One region of the Cytobacillus kochii genome, then DNA from elsewhere that is predicted to be linked to it. Evidence: a T-box and tRNA genes for the amino acid it is inferred to sense, from the RefSeq annotation. Region 1 holds a T-box; the other holds one or more tRNA genes.
What was found. A T-box is a leader RNA that pairs with one kind of tRNA and senses whether it is charged. The one in region 1 lies ahead of alaS (alanine--tRNA ligase), so its partner is inferred to be a tRNA-Ala.
Positions count from the first base shown of each region.

Region 2: it has a tRNA-Ala gene. The T-box ahead of alaS (alanine--tRNA ligase) is inferred to sense a tRNA for this amino acid. The anticodon was not compared.

Region 1 is NZ_CP085254.1:3,216,878-3,222,896, reverse strand. Features, by position in the region: gene LG276_RS16515 (hypothetical protein) at 1-158, shown strand, start outside; gene LG276_RS16510 (DUF3918 family protein) at 184-315, shown strand; gene LG276_RS16505 (AI-2E family transporter) at 468-1,544, shown strand; T-box leader at 1,634-1,840, shown strand; gene alaS (alanine--tRNA ligase) at 1,895-4,528, shown strand; gene LG276_RS16495 (IreB family regulatory phosphoprotein) at 4,691-4,957, shown strand; gene ruvX (Holliday junction resolvase RuvX) at 4,959-5,375, shown strand; gene LG276_RS16485 (DUF1292 domain-containing protein) at 5,388-5,669, shown strand.
Region 2 is NZ_CP085254.1:8,195-14,213, reverse strand. Features, by position in the region: rRNA gene LG276_RS00055 (23S ribosomal RNA) at 69-3,001, opposite strand; tRNA gene LG276_RS00050 (tRNA-Ala) at 3,152-3,227, opposite strand; tRNA gene LG276_RS00045 (tRNA-Ile) at 3,243-3,319, opposite strand; rRNA gene LG276_RS00040 (16S ribosomal RNA) at 3,419-4,967, opposite strand; gene gyrA (DNA gyrase subunit A) at 5,449-6,019, opposite strand, start outside.

The DNA.
Region 1 (6,019 bases):
TCGGTAAGATTGGCATAAATCAATATTACTGTTGGAATTGCTTTATCGAACTCTCATTGTCTAAAGGAATGATCCACACTCACCAAGTGGAAGAAGATGGGTCTTTAAGTTCTTTAGATGACTTATTTGATGAAGAAGAGCGTCGTTTTTCTTCATAAAAATTCTTATGAGAGGTGTCATATGATGAATAAAATGTTAACCTCAGCAGCTGTCATAGGCGCAGGTGTAGCCGCATATAGCTATATGCAGAAAAATAACATCGTCTCAAAAAGGGATATGAAAAAGATACAAAGAAAAGTAATGAAAATGTTTTAAATGTATATGGCGTCCTCAATCAAACGATTGGGGACGTTTTTCGTACAGATAATTGAGCTATGTCAATAAATGTATCCACTCCGCCCCATGTTTTAACTTGTATGTATAATTCATATGCTCTCTTCTCAAGATAGTAAAGGGAGGCGTAGTGTATGGACGTTCGTATGAAATGGTTGTACCGTTTAGGCTTTGTTTTGCTTGTTCTCATTTTACTTTTTATCTTTTTCCAATTAAAAGAATTATGGCTCCCTCTTTTAAAATTACTGCTTGTTGTGCTGATCCCGTTTTTACTTGGGGCATTTTTTACTTATCTCTTACACCCTATTGTTGAAAAGTTACATCAAACGGGTATGCACAGAGGATTAGCAGCTTTAGGAATATATTTATTATTTTTTGGTGGTGTTGGCTACGGATTGTATAAAGGGATTCCTGCTTTTATTCATCAATTAAATGATTTAGTTGATCATGCGCCAGAGTTTGCCGAGCAATATCGCTCTTTTATTGCTTTGATTCAAGAACGCACATCTGAATGGCCGGAAACCTTACAATTACGTGTTGAGGATGGGATTAACGATATTGAAGCAGCATTAGATAAATTATTAACAAAGGCAATCAATATATTGCTCGAGATTCTTAATTATGCTTTGATCATCGCCATTATCCCATTTATCTCCTTTTACCTTTTAAAAGATTATACGGATGTAAAAAAAGCAGTCTGGTACTTAACACCAAGAAGATGGCGAAAAGAGGCTGTTTTGTTTATAAGAGATGTTGATAAGTCGCTCGGAGGTTATATTCGTGGGCAGCTCCTTGTATGTTTAGTAATCGGGGTGATTTCAGCTACTTTATTTTGGGTGTTCGGTATGAAGTATCCATTATTACTTGGTTTTATCATTGCAATAACCAATATTATTCCGTATTTTGGTCCAATTATTGGTGCAGTCCCAGCGGTGATTATTGCAGCGACCCTATCAGTCAAAATGGTGATTATCACATTAATTATTATTGTCGTATTACAATTTGTGGAAGGGAATATTTTATCTCCTTTAATTGTAGGGAAAAGTCTACATATGCACCCCCTTATTATTATGCTTTCATTACTAGCTGGTGGAGAAGCTGGCGGTATCATTGGTTTAATTATGGCTGTTCCGATTTTGGCGATCCTAAAAATTAGTCTTATACATGCACGTAAACTGTTAATGAACCGACAGAGGACAGATAAGGTATAGTTTCAGCTGAATTTGTTGATACTGTTAGACATTGATATTGACAAAGGAGCAAAAAACTAGCTATAATTCGACTATATCTATTTAAATAATGTAAGATGTTGATGGAAGAAGTATGTTATAGCCCATTCGAAAGAGAGGAAATTCCATGGCTGAGAGAATTTCTCGATGAAGGATAACAGAAAGCTAATCCGGAGTGCAGTTAACTACTGCCGTTCACCGCGTTAAGGTGCTTTGAGAGGTGAGAGTTTTCTTTCACAATCAGGGTGGTACCGCGAGCTTAAGTTCTCGTCCCTGTATTGGGGATGAGGGCTTTTTTTTATGGTTACATAAATTTTTTAGGAGGTTTTTTTATGAAACATTTAACTGGTGCAGAAATTAGACAAATGTTTTTAGATTTTTTTAAAGAAAAAGGTCACGCAGTGGAACCAAGTGCTTCTTTAGTACCGCATGAAGATCCATCACTATTATGGATTAATAGTGGTGTAGCTACATTGAAGAAATATTTTGATGGTCGAGTGATTCCCGAAAATCCAAGGATCGTTAATGCACAAAAATCAATACGTACAAATGATATCGAAAATGTTGGGAAGACAGCACGTCACCATACATTCTTTGAAATGCTTGGGAATTTTTCTATCGGTGACTATTTTAAAGAAGAAGCGATTCTATATGCTTGGGAATTCTTGACGAGTCCAAAATGGATTGGTTTTGAAGAAGACAAATTATCTGTGACAATCCACCCTGAGGACGATGAAGCGTACCAATTATGGAGAGAAAAAGTAGGTGTACCAGAAGAACGAATTATTCGTTTGGAAGGGAATTTCTGGGATATTGGTGAAGGGCCAAGTGGGCCGAACACAGAAATTTTCTATGATAGAGGAGAAGAGTATGGTAACGATTTAAATGATCCTGAGCTCTATCCTGGGGGAGAGAACGAACGTTATTTGGAAGTATGGAACCTTGTATTTTCTGAGTTTAACCATAATCCAGATGGAACATATACTCCACTACCAAAGAAAAATATTGATACGGGCATGGGCTTAGAGCGTATGGCTTCAGTTGTGCAAAATGTAAAGACGAACTTTGACACAGATCTATTTATGCCAATCATTAAAGGAACAGAAGATATTTCTGCTGAGAAATATGGGAAAACTGCGGAACAAGATGTCGCATTTAAAGTGATTGCTGACCATATTCGTACAGTAGCATTTGCGATTGGTGATGGCGCTCTTCCATCAAATGAAGGTAGAGGATATGTCCTTAGACGATTATTACGTCGCGCGGTTCGTTATGCGAAACAAATCAATATTCATCGTCCGTTCATGTTTGAGTTAGTACCTGTGGTTGCAGAAATAATGGTTGATTATTATCCACAAGTAAAAGAAAAAACAGCTTTTATTCAAAAAGTCATAAAAAACGAAGAAGAACGCTTCCATGAAACGTTACACGAGGGTTTAGCTATTCTTTCAGAAGTAATGAAAAAAGAAAAAGCTAATGGACATACTGTAATCGATGGAAAAGATGTTTTCCGTCTTTATGATACGTATGGTTTCCCTGTTGAATTAACAGAGGAGTACGCAGAAGAAGAAGGGATGAGCATCGACCATGATGGCTTTGAAAAAGAGATGGAAAACCAGCGTGATCGCGCTCGAGCTGCTCGTCAAGATATAGATAGTATGCAAGTCCAGGATAGTGTCCTAGGTGAAATTACGGTAGAAAGTCAGTTTGTTGGGTATGAACAGTTGACGATCGATACTGAAGTAGCTTCAATTGTAAGTGGTGGAGAGCTAGTAGACCAAGCTGGTCAAGGCGAAGAGGTTCAATTAATATTGACAGCTACTCCTTTCTATGCTGAAAGTGGTGGACAAATCGCTGATAAGGGAACGCTAACAGCGAGTGGCGTGAGGGTTGAAATAAAAGATGTTCAAAAAGCTCCAAATGGACAAAACCTCCATCGTGCAGTTATCACTGAAGGAGAATTAAAAGCTCATTCATCGGTTAAAGCAACTGTGGATTATTTTAATCGTAATAAAATCGTAAAAAATCATACTGCGACACATCTTCTTCACCAAGCATTGAAAGATGTATTAGGTACGCATGTAAATCAAGCTGGTTCTCTCGTTGAACCAGATCGACTAAGATTCGACTTTTCTCACTTTGGACAAGTAACAGGAGATGAGTTAGAGAAAATCGAAACCATTGTTAACGAGAAGATTTGGAATAGCTTAAATGTGCAAATTGACCTGAAAGATATTGAAGAAGCAAAAGCAATGGGAGCAATGGCTTTATTTGGTGAAAAGTATGGGAAAATTGTACGAGTTGTTCAAATCGGCGATTATTCATTAGAACTTTGTGGTGGTTGTCATGTGGCGAATACTGCAGTCATTGGTTTGTTCAAAATCCAATCTGAAAGCGGGATTGGTGCAGGCACGAGAAGAATTGAAGCGGTCACAGGTGAAGGTGCTTATAAGTTGATGACAGAGCAAATCTCTGTTCTAAAAGAGGCTGGAGCTAAATTAAAATCAAATATAAAAGATGTACCAGTAAAAATTGACAGCTTACATGCAGAAATCAAGCAATTACAAAGAGAAAATGAATCATTAGCAACTAAATTGGGTAATATTGAAGCTGGAAGCTTGATTGACCAAGTGAAAGAAGTGAACGGTGTAAAAGTATTAGCTGCAAAAGTTCAGGCGACAGACATGAACCACTTGCGTAATATGGCAGATGAATTAAAACAAAAGCTTGCTTCAGCAGTGGTTGTACTTGGTAGTGCGAATGAAGGAAAAGTGAATTTAATTGCCGGTGTGACAGATGATTTGATTAAAAGTGGTTATCATGCGGGTAAATTAATTAAGGAAGTGGCTACTCGCTGTGGAGGCGGTGGCGGTGGACGTCCAGATATGGCACAAGCTGGTGGAAAAGACCCAGCAAAATTAGAGGGAGCGTTACAATTTGTAGAGGAATGGGTAAAATCCGTTTGATTCCCGAATAGTTTAGTGTAGAATGTAGGTAAACAAAAGCGAATCATAAAAAGAAGAGGTTACATAACACCTCTTCTTAATGAAACTTGGTGTAGCTATCCATCCTTCTCTTTTTGAATAGGTAGCTTAATCGCTTAAGAACAGAATAGTGAGGTGTAGCAATTGAGCTCATTTGACAAAACGATGAGATTTAATTTTCCTGAGGAACCATTTGAACAAGATGTCAATAAAGTATTGTTCCATGTTCACGATGCTCTGCAGGAAAAAGGGTATAATCCTATTAATCAAATTGTAGGTTACCTGCTTTCTGGAGACCCTGCCTACATACCCCGTCACAAAGATGCAAGGAATGTGATTCGCAAGTTAGAACGGGATGAAATTATTGAAGAACTTGTGAAGTCGTATTTAAAACAGCAACGAGAGGGATAATATGCGTACAATGGGATTAGATGTCGGCTCAAAAACTGTCGGCGTGGCTGTTAGTGATGGTCTTGGTTGGACAGCCCAAGGCATCGAAACAGTGAAAATAAATGAGGAACAGAATCAGTACGGATTTAAACGTATTGGTGAGCTGCTCAAAGAATATGAAGTAACAAAAGTTGTTGTTGGCATTCCTAAGAACATGAATGGTACAATAGGGCCTAGAGGTGAAGCGAGTCAGTTCTATGGCAATGAACTTAACAAACGTTTCGGTGTTGAGGTTATTTATTGGGACGAGCGTCTCACTACAATCGCTGCAGAGAGAGTCCTACTTGATGCAGATGTCAGTCGCAAAAAAAGGAAAAAAGTGATTGATAAAATGGCGGCAGTCATGATTTTACAAGGTTATTTAGATAGCCAGAATTAAGAGGTGAAAGAAATGGATCACGGAGAAAACAATATCACAGTAGTAGATGAGGAAGGTAACGAGCAGCTTTGCGAAGTGCTTTTTACTTTTGACTCTGAAGAATTTGGCAAATCTTATGTTCTTTATTATCCAATTGGTGCAGATGAGGATGAAGAAGAGGTTGAAATTCATGCATCTGCATTCGTTCCAAGTGAAGATAATACTGATGGTGAATTAATGCCAATTGAAACGGACGAAGAATGGGACCTTATCGAAGAGATGTTAAATACATTTTTAGAAAATGAAGAAGAGTAAGTTTGAAAAGACCCGCGTATTTAGTGGGTCTTTTTTTATGTTCTATATTCTTCGCAGGTGAACTTGCGACTAAGGAGAGGACTTAGCAAAATATAACTATCTCAAACAAAAAACCTCCACTTTCAGCATGGTCCTCATTTCTATTTCATTCTCTATAAACTTAACTCTTTTTTAAGGGAGAGGTATTATTGATTGATGCTTTCAGTATAACTGATTCGTTCTATAGAATCGTTCTATAGTAGAAGAATTTTGTCTAAATATGCTATCCTATGACAGAAAGTATAGTATAATAATCCGAGATGTATGAGAGCTATTTTCCAGCTATTAATACAGTAGCAACATGAGGCGTA
Region 2 (6,019 bases), 1.4 Mb from region 1:
ATTGTAAGGGAATCGTTCCCTCAAAACTAGGTAATGTTGAAGAAGATATTTATTGAGTAATCGCCTGTTTGGTTAAGTCCTCGATCGATTAGTATTAGTCAGCTACATGTGTCGCCACACTTCCACCTCTAACCTATCAACCTGATCATCTTTCAGGGATCTTACTAGCTTGCGCTATGGGAAATCTCATCTCGAGGGGGGCTTCATGCTTAGATGCTTTCAGCACTTATCCCTTCCGCACATAGCTACCCAGCGATGCCTTTGGCAAGACAACTGGTACACCAGCGGTGCGTCCATCCCGGTCCTCTCGTACTAAGGACAGCTCCTCTCAAATTTCCTGCGCCCACGACGGATAGGGACCGAACTGTCTCACGACGTTCTGAACCCAGCTCGCGTACCGCTTTAATGGGCGAACAGCCCAACCCTTGGGACCGACTACAGCCCCAGGATGCGATGAGCCGACATCGAGGTGCCAAACCTCCCCGTCGATGTGGACTCTTGGGGGAGATAAGCCTGTTATCCCCGGGGTAGCTTTTATCCGTTGAGCGATGGCCCTTCCATGCGGAACCACCGGATCACTAAGCCCGACTTTCGTCCCTGCTCGACTTGTAGGTCTCGCAGTCAAGCTCCCTTGTGCCTTTACACTCTACGAATGATTTCCAACCATTCTGAGGGAACCTTTGGGCGCCTCCGTTACTCTTTAGGAGGCGACCGCCCCAGTCAAACTGCCCACCTGACACTGTCTCCCATCCCGATAAGGGATGTGGGTTAGAATTTCAATACAGCCAGGGTAGTATCCCACCGACGCCTCCACCGAAGCTAGCGCTCCGGCTTCTAAGGCTCCTACCTATCCTGTACAAGCTGTACCAAAATTCAATATCAGGCTACAGTAAAGCTCCACGGGGTCTTTCCGTCCTGTCGCGGGTAACCTGCATCTTCACAGGTACTATAATTTCACCGAGTCTCTCGTTGAGACAGTGCCCAGATCGTTACGCCTTTCGTGCGGGTCGGAACTTACCCGACAAGGAATTTCGCTACCTTAGGACCGTTATAGTTACGGCCGCCGTTTACTGGGGCTTCGATTCAAAGCTTCGCGTGAGCTAACCTCTCCTCTTAACCTTCCAGCACCGGGCAGGCGTCAGCCCCTATACTTCGCCTTGCGGCTTCGCAGAGACCTGTGTTTTTGCTAAACAGTCGCCTGGGCCTATTCACTGCGGCTCATCAAGGCTTTAACACCCTAATGAGCACCCCTTCTCCCGAAGTTACGGGGTCATTTTGCCGAGTTCCTTAACGAGAGTTCTCTCGCTCACCTTAGGATTCTCTCCTCGCCTACCTGTGTCGGTTTGCGGTACGGGCACCTTATTCCTCGCTAGAGGCTTTTCTTGGCAGTGTGGAATCAAGAACTTCGGTACTAAATTTCCCTCGCTATCACAGCTCAAGGTATATGACCATGGGATTTGCCTCATGGTCCCTCTAACTGCTTAGACGCACATCCAATCGTGCGCTTACCCTATCCTCCTGCGTCCCCCCATCACTCAAACAGAATACGGTGGTACAGGAATATCAACCTGTTGTCCATCGCCTACGCTTTTCAGCCTCGGCTTAGGTCCCGACTAACCCTGAGCGGACGAGCCTTCCTCAGGAAACCTTAGGCATTCGGTGGATGGGATTCTCACCCATCTTTCGCTACTCATACCGGCATTCTCACTTCTAAGCGCTCCACCAGTCCTTACGGTCTAGCTTCAACGCCCTTAGAACGCTCTCCTACCACTGAACATCAACGATGTTCAATCCACAGCTTCGGTGATACGTTTAGCCCCGGTACATTTTCGGCGCGGAGTCACTCGACCAGTGAGCTATTACGCACTCTTTAAATGGTGGCTGCTTCTAAGCCAACATCCTGGTTGTCTAAGCAACTCCACATCCTTTTCCACTTAACGTATACTTTGGGACCTTAGCTGGTGGTCTGGGCTGTTTCCCTCTTGACTACGGATCTTATCACTCGCAGTCTGACTCCCATGGATAAATCTTTGGCATTCGGAGTTTGTCTGAATTCGGTAACCCGATGAGGGCCCCTAGTCCAAACAGTGCTCTACCTCCAAGATTCTTACGCATGAGGCTAGCCCTAAAGCTATTTCGGAGAGAACCAGCTATCTCCAAGTTCGATTGGAATTTCTCCGCTACCCACACCTCATCCCCGCACTTTTCAACGTACGTGGGTTCGGGCCTCCATCCAGTGTTACCTGGACTTCACCCTGGACATGGGTAGATCACCTGGTTTCGGGTCTACGACCACATACTCATTCGCCCTATTCAGACTCGCTTTCGCTACGGCTCCGTCTGTCCAACTTAACCTCGCATGTAATCGTAACTCGCCGGTTCATTCTACAAAAGGCACGCTATCACCCATTAACGGGCTCTAACTACTTGTAGGCACACGGTTTCAGGATCTCTTTCACTCCCCTTCCGGGGTGCTTTTCACCTTTCCCTCACGGTACTGGTTCACTATCGGTCACTAGGGAGTATTTAGCCTTGGGAGATGGTCCTCCCTGCTTCCGACGGGATTTCTCGTGTCCCGCCGTACTCAGGATCCACTCTGGAGGGAACGAAGTTTCAACTACAGGGCTTTTACCTCCTATGGCGGGCCTTTCCAGACCTCTTCGTCTATCTCGTTCCTTTGTAACTCCGTATAGAATGTCCTACAACCCCAAGAGGCAAGCCTCTTGGTTTGGGCTAATCCCGTTTCGCTCGCCGCTACTCAGGGAATCGCGTTTGCTTTCTCTTCCTCCGGGTACTTAGATGTTTCAGTTCCCCGGGTCTGCCTTCCATACCCTATGTATTCAGGTATGGATCCTATCCCATAACGGATAGGGGGTTTCCCCATTCGGAAATCTCCGGATCAAAGCTTACTTACAGCTCCCCGAAGCATATCGGTGTTAGTCCCGTCCTTCATCGGCTCCTAGTGCCAAGGCATTCACCGTGCGCCCTTATTAACTTAACCATATGTTTGGGTTGCTTTCGCTTCCCTCACGGTTGTGTTTTTAAAAAAGTTTAGTATCTCTACTCTATTATATAGAGAGAAAATAACTAAGGTGGCGATTACTCGGTAATCTTCTTCATTACATTATCTAGTTTTCAAAGAACGATTTGTTGGTGGAGCCTAGCGGGATCGAACCGCTGACCTCCTGCGTGCAAAGCAGGCGCTCTCCCAGCTGAGCTAAGGCCCCGTATTAAAGTTAAAATGGTGGGCCTAAATGGACTCGAACCATCGACCTCACGCTTATCAGGCGTGCGCTCTAACCAGCTGAGCTATAGGCCCACATAACTTCACGGTAAAGTATTTAATCATATCAAAGAGATTGCACTCTCAAAACTGAACGAACAGTCTAACATCAAGTTAATTCCGTATATTCCTTAGAAAGGAGGTGATCCAGCCGCACCTTCCGATACGGCTACCTTGTTACGACTTCACCCCAATCATCTGTCCCACCTTAGGCGGCTGGCTCCAAAAGGTTACCCCACCGACTTCGGGTGTTACAAACTCTCGTGGTGTGACGGGCGGTGTGTACAAGGCCCGGGAACGTATTCACCGCGGCATGCTGATCCGCGATTACTAGCGATTCCGGCTTCATGTAGGCGAGTTGCAGCCTACAATCCGAACTGAGAATGGTTTTATGGGATTGGCTAAACCTCGCGGTCTTGCAGCCCTTTGTACCATCCATTGTAGCACGTGTGTAGCCCAGGTCATAAGGGGCATGATGATTTGACGTCATCCCCACCTTCCTCCGGTTTGTCACCGGCAGTCACCTTAGAGTGCCCAACTGAATGCTGGCAACTAAGATCAAGGGTTGCGCTCGTTGCGGGACTTAACCCAACATCTCACGACACGAGCTGACGACAACCATGCACCACCTGTCACTCTGTCCCCCGAAGGGGAAAGTCCTATCTCTAGGATTGTCAGAGGATGTCAAGACCTGGTAAGGTTCTTCGCGTTGCTTCGAATTAAACCACATGCTCCACCGCTTGTGCGGGCCCCCGTCAATTCCTTTGAGTTTCAACCTTGCGGTCGTACTCCCCAGGCGGAGTGCTTAATGCGTTTGCTGCAGCACTAAAGGGCGGAAACCCTCTAACACTTAGCACTCATCGTTTACGGCGTGGACTACCAGGGTATCTAATCCTGTTTGCTCCCCACGCTTTCGCGCCTCAGCGTCAGTTACAGACCAGAAAGTCGCCTTCGCCACTGGTGTTCCTCCAAATCTCTACGCATTTCACCGCTACACTTGGAATTCCACTTTCCTCTTCTGCACTCAAGTTCCCCAGTTTCCAATGACCCTCCACGGTTGAGCCGTGGGCTTTCACATCAGACTTAAGGAACCGCCTGCGCGCGCTTTACGCCCAATAATTCCGGACAACGCTTGCCACCTACGTATTACCGCGGCTGCTGGCACGTAGTTAGCCGTGGCTTTCTGGTTAGGTACCGTCAAGGTACCGGCAGTTACTCCGGTACTTGTTCTTCCCTAACAACAGAGTTTTACGATCCGAAAACCTTCATCACTCACGCGGCGTTGCTCCGTCAGACTTTCGTCCATTGCGGAAGATTCCCTACTGCTGCCTCCCGTAGGAGTCTGGGCCGTGTCTCAGTCCCAGTGTGGCCGATCACCCTCTCAGGTCGGCTACGCATCGTCGCCTTGGTGAGCCGTTACCTCACCAACTAGCTAATGCGCCGCGGGCCCATCTGTAAGTGATAGCAGAACCATCTTTCAATCTAATTATATGTATAAATAGATATTATCCGGTATTAGCCCCGGTTTCCCGGAGTTATCCCAGTCTTACAGGCAGGTTGCCCACGTGTTACTCACCCGTCCGCCGCTAATCTTTGGGAGCAAGCTCCCTCAGATTCGCTCGACTTGCATGTATTAGGCACGCCGCCAGCGTTCGTCCTGAGCCAGGATCAAACTCTCCAATAAAGTGTTTGATTAGCTCATTTGCACCTATGGTGCTTTGTTGCTGATAAATCAGCTTTTTTAGAATTACGCTTGACGTTTTACGTTCGTTCAGTTTTCAAAGAACAATCTCGTTCGCTTCAGAAGCGACTTTATTAATATAACATATCGTGTCATCTGAGTCAACATCTTTTTTTGATGTCAATCAATCTTTCATGTCGTCCTCTTGCTGACTTGAATAAGTATATCAGCAGTAACCACTATTTGCAAGCATTATTCAACAATTATTTTTATAAAATAATTTATTGACCATTTCATTCATAGTTAACACCAAAAAATACCTCCATTGATACTCCTAAAAGAATCTATAAAACCCTATTAGTATAGTCTGTAGTAGTGTGCTAAAGGTAGTCATTAAAATGATCTCATCCTAATAAAAAAGCCGAACACAATCCAATTTTGAAATTTGAATTGTGTCGGCACTCATTTGATTTAAACAATTTGTTTATTCTCTTTCATCTTCACTGTCGATAGATGCTTCAGGCAATTCCTCTGCAGTTTCAAGTGGCTTTGCTCGCTCTTCTCCATCTTTTTCTTCTTCCTTTTCAACTTTTGCTACAGTAGAGACGAATTCATTCACACTTTCATCGATTCGAATAAGTCTTACACCTTGCGTGTTTCTTCCCATAGTTGAAATATCTTCTACTCCCATACGGATAATGACACCGCCAGTGGTAATCAACATGATGTCTTCCTCACCACGTACAGCTTTCATCGTAACGAGATCCCCAGTTTTTTCAGTAATATTGGCCGTTTTAATTCCTTTACCACCACGACCCTGAATACGATAATCATCAGCTGGTGTTTGTTTACCATAACCTTTTTTCGTAACTACTAGAATGTTGTCCCCTTCTTCTAGAACTTCCATTCCAACCACTTCATCTTCTTCACTCAGAGTGATTCCTTTTACACCAGTAGCTGTACGTCCCATAGAACGGACCGCATCTTCGGGGAAACGAATAAGGAGACCATTTTTTGTACCGATGATAATTTCTTTATCTCCATTTGTAAGACGT